Regions from separate parts of the Ralstonia psammae genome, predicted to be linked through region 1. Evidence: predicted binding sites of a transcription regulator. Region 1 holds the regulator's gene; the other holds the start of a gene.
The links. The regulator FNR, encoded in region 1, switches genes on or off when oxygen is low (the NO sensors DNR and NnrR bind a similar motif). The targets are predictions, from matches to a motif close to TTGATNNNNATCAA.

Region 1 (2,200 bases):
ATGACAACGCCCGCCGCACCTCGCACCCACCGCTGGCGCGACAGTCTGCGCAGCCACCCGGCCAGGCCAGACATCATCAGCAGGTTGGGCAGCGTACCCGCACCAAAGGCGAGCATGACCACGGCCCCCGAGGCAGCGTTGCCTGCCAACAACGCCACAGCCAATGCGCCGTAGACCATGCCGCACGGCACCAGCCCCCACGCCATACCCGTGATATACCGGCGCAGCAACGGCGGCTGACGTTGCAGCCTGCCGCCCAGCGTGGCGGCCACTCGAGACAGGCCACCCGCGACGCGGCCGAGCCAGCGCTCAAGCCACACACTGCGCCACGCATCTCCGGCAGACCGCACAAGCAGCAAAACCCCGTAGGCGAGCAGCAACGCACTGGCGAAGGCAAACAAGCCGCGTTGAATCGGCAGCCATTGCTGGCGCCAGACGGTCGCGCCCATCGCACCCATGATTGCGCCAAGCAGCGCGTAGGTGGTCAGCCGCCCCGCATGCATGACGACCTGCTCAAACCAGAGCCTGCGACGCGACACGATCCGTACCGCCACGCCCCCACGTTCGGCCGCGAGTGCAATACCACCGCACATCGCCAGACAATGCACACCGCCTAGCAATGCAATCAGAAAAACGCTGAGCAGCGCCGCGGCACTCATCTTTCTGACGCTCCTTTGATATGGGCCAAAGTTTTCGTTTTACTGTTGCGAACTAAGCGTAATCGGCGCGATTTGCCGCATCGGAAATGTCCGATGACAAGAAGGTCGCCGTTATAATAAGCGTGAGTTGCACCACAAGAATTACTCATTTCACTTTCACGAAATTCAGCCGCCCCCGCCCCGTGCTCACTCGAATCGCACTTACCGATCAAGCCTCGCGTTGCTCCACCTGTGTACTCGGGCAAATCTGCCTGCCGGTGGGAATGAACTCGGACGACGTGCGCAAAATGGACGATTTGGTCGGCGAGCGCATCCGCATTAAGAAGGGGCAATCGCTCTACTCCCTGGGTGAGCCGCTGGAAGCGGTTTACGGCATTCGTTTCGGCACGCTCAAAACCCACCTGACGCTTGAAGACGGTCGCCACCAGATCACGGGGTTCCACCTGCCGGGTGAAATCGTCGGGCTCGATGGCATTGGCGATATGCGCCACGTGTCGGACGCTACCGCGCTGGAAGATACGGAAGTCTGCGTGGTGCGCTACGACGAGTTGCAACACCTTTCGCGCCGGCTGCCTTCGCTGCAGCATCAGTTCCTGCGCATCATGAGCAAGGAAATCTCGCAGGATCATCTGATGTTGCTCACGCTGGGTTCCATGCGTGCGGAGGAGCGCCTCGCTGCGTTCCTGCTCAACCTCTCGAAGCGTTCGGCCCAGCGCGGATATTCCTCCACCGAATTTGTGCTGCGCATGAGCCGCGAAGAACTTGGCAGCTATCTGGGTCTCAAGCTCGAAACCGTCAGCCGCCTGTTCTCGCGCTTTGCCGAAGCGGGCCTCATTCAGATCCGCCAACGGCACGTCAAGCTGATCGACCTGGCCGGCCTGCGCCAGGTCATGAGCGGTCAGGCCACCTAAGCTGCTTTCCATGGCGCCCGCTCACACGAGCGGGTGTTCATGCGCTTCGAGTTTGCCGATGCCCGGCGACACATAGAGCGTCAGCGCGCTCGACAATCCGCACAGCAACCAGAACAAAAAGAACGACATGGTGTAGACCGCCTGGGCCGACACCGTGATCTGTTCGCCGAAGAAGCGCAGGTCGGCGGGGTCCACCACCGCAAAGACCACCAGCTCAGCCAGCGCGGCCGACAGAAATGCCGGCCACAGAATCCACATCAGCAGTCGACGCTTCATCGGGCCTCCGCGTGGATGGCATGCGCCGGTGCGACGGCCGTCTTTTCGACGACTAAACCGCGCCGCACGACGTTGTCGTGAATAACGGCATCGGGATGTGACATGGCCAGCCAGATGGTGACGCCACAGCCGATCATGGCGACGAACGGCCCGGCCATCAGCAGCCACGGCCAGGGCTCGCGCCACCAGGGACGGACCGGTGCGGAAGATTGCGTTGCGTGCATCGTTGCCTCCTGTTGGGGATGCCGCGTCAGCGCGGCACGATGAAGCTCGACGGTTCGCGCAGTACGAGGCTGTCGCTACCGCTGTCTGCATGGATGACGAAGCGGATCTTGTGCGAGCCTGGGGCGGCGT
Region 2 (2,200 bases), on a different contig from region 1:
CGCCACGTGGTCGGTCAACGTGCCCACCACGAAGATGGGCAGGTCGATATCGTTCAAGGCCACCGGCTTGCCGTTGACGGGGTAGCGGCCCTCACTCAGGTCGTCGTTCAGGAACAGGTGCCGCAGGTACTGGCTGTGCATGCGCGCGGGCATGCGCGTGGCATCGGCGTTCCAGGCCATCAGATCGTTCATGGGTGCACGATCGCCCAGCAGGTATTCCCCCACCACGCGCGACCACAGCAAGTCGTACGACCGAAGCATCTGGAAGGCTCCGGCCATCTGGCTGGCGCGCAAATAGCCGGTCTGCTCCATCTGCGCTTCAAGCAGACTGACCTGCGCCTCGTCGATGAACAGGCCCAGCTCGCCCGGCTCGCAGAAGTCTGTCTGCGCGGCAAAGAGCGTCATGGACGCCAGCCGTGCATCGCCATCGCGCGCCATGGCAGCAGCGGCAATGGCCAGCAACGTACCTCCGAGGCAGTAACCGGTAGCGTGTACGCGCTGGCCCGGCACGATGGCATTGACGGCATCGAGCGCGGCGAAAACACCGAGCTTGAGGTAGTCATCCATGTCGAGGTCGCGATCCGCCTCGTCCGGGTTCTTCCAGGAGATGCAGAACACGGTATGGCCCTGCTCTACCAGATAGCGGATCAGCGAGTTCTGCGGCGACAGATCCAGGATGTAGTACTTCATGATCCATGCCGGCACGATCAGGATGGGCTCGGCTTGAACCTTGCGCGTGGCCGGCGTGTACTGGATCAGCTCGATCAGGCGGTTGCGCAGGACCACCTTGCCGGGTGTTATGGCCACGTCACGGCCCACCATGAAGCGTTCGGTACCGGCAGCCGGCGCGCCGCTCATGGAGCGCTCCAGATCGTCAAGCGCATTGAGCGCGCCGCGCACGAGATTGCTGCCGTGCTGCTCGAAGGTCTGCCGCAGGACAATCGGGTTGGTTGCCAGTTGGTTGCCTGGCGACATCATGTCGAGCCATTGACGTGCAGCGAAGGCAACCACGTCCTCATGATGCTTGGCGACACCCCAAACGCCGTGCGTGGCCGCCTCCCACCACTGCTCGGTCAACAGGAAGGCTTGGTGCAGCACGTTGAACGGCCACAGGCGCCACTCCTCGGCCGAGAAACGACGGTCGTGGGCCGGCGGCTGGACGCAAAGACACACCTCCTGGGGGCCGGACGCCATGCAGCTGCGGATGTAACGCTCGAGTTGTTCGGCCTGCGTCAGCGCCAAGCGGCACAGATCCAGCCACTTGCCGGGCGAAACGGCCAAGTGCAGTGCCCAATCGAGCAACGCCAGTTCCATTGATGCAAGCGACAGCGAATTCGATGCGCGGGCAAGGGCGGCGTGAAACGGCAAATCAATCTGCTCTGCTGTCGGCGAAGACGGCACGGCGGCGGTGCGCATGGTCGGGGCGTCAAACGATTGCGAATGTGCAACCCATTAGATGCCAGCGGCCAGGGCATGGACTTGATACATCTCAAACCGAGACAAGAGTGCGGACTCTAGGCGGTTTCACAGAACCGACACCATCGGCTGCTCCCAAAAGGAATGCGGTGACCGGGCGGCGCGTCACGGACCTATAGGGGTGTGTTAGAGTCCGGCGGGGAAACCGTGGCGGCCTGCAACATCGGATACCTCTCCATCGCACCCAACGGTGCACCCACAAATCTGTTGCAACAACAGAATGCATGGGGCGCTCGGCGTGGACCCTGCCCGGTATGCGACATCGCGCATGAGGCTATCCCCTCGAGACGAGACGTAATCACCACCTGTTCGCCCCAAACCGAGTGTTTGCATGGTAAAAACGGCGCGAGCGTCTCATCGATCGATTCGCGCTGGCCTTGACTGACATGCCCCACACGCGTTCTTTTGGTTCACGGCTTGAGCGTCTCTGCTGGCCTGACCCGGCAAAATACGTCAGTTTCCGAATAAACAAGGGCAGCGCAATCCCCTACGAATGGCGCAGCAAGGCCATTTCCGGCTGAGGTATTGCATTGAGATCGACAGCGGCGCACTGCGCCCGATCAAGGGCGTGGCCCTGGACCACCTGCCTCGTCATCGAGGCGCAACAAAGAATCCATCAGAGAAAATCGTGTTCACTTGCATAAACCAGAGCTGCGGCACGCAGTGGGAACTGTCCGACGTTGTCATCAAGGATGAGGGCCAAGGGCCGCTGTTCCGCTGTGCG

Region 2: R2N16_RS06970 (PHA/PHB synthase family protein) is a predicted target of FNR. The motif match lies at 1,480-1,493, and genes of this name have one in related genera.

The regions. Positions count from the first base shown of each region.
Region 1 covers NZ_CATZBU010000002.1:180,781-182,980, forward strand. The annotation lists gene R2N16_RS04490 (sulfite exporter TauE/SafE family protein) at 1-659, opposite strand, end outside; gene fnr (fumarate/nitrate reduction transcriptional regulator Fnr) at 842-1,570, shown strand; gene R2N16_RS04500 (hypothetical protein) at 1,592-1,846, opposite strand; gene R2N16_RS04505 (FixH family protein) at 1,843-2,070, opposite strand; gene ccoG (cytochrome c oxidase accessory protein CcoG) at 2,097-2,200, opposite strand, start outside.
Region 2 covers NZ_CATZBU010000003.1:33,852-36,051, forward strand. The annotation lists gene R2N16_RS06970 (PHA/PHB synthase family protein) at 1-1,416, opposite strand, end outside; gene R2N16_RS06975 (hypothetical protein) at 2,105-2,200, shown strand, end outside.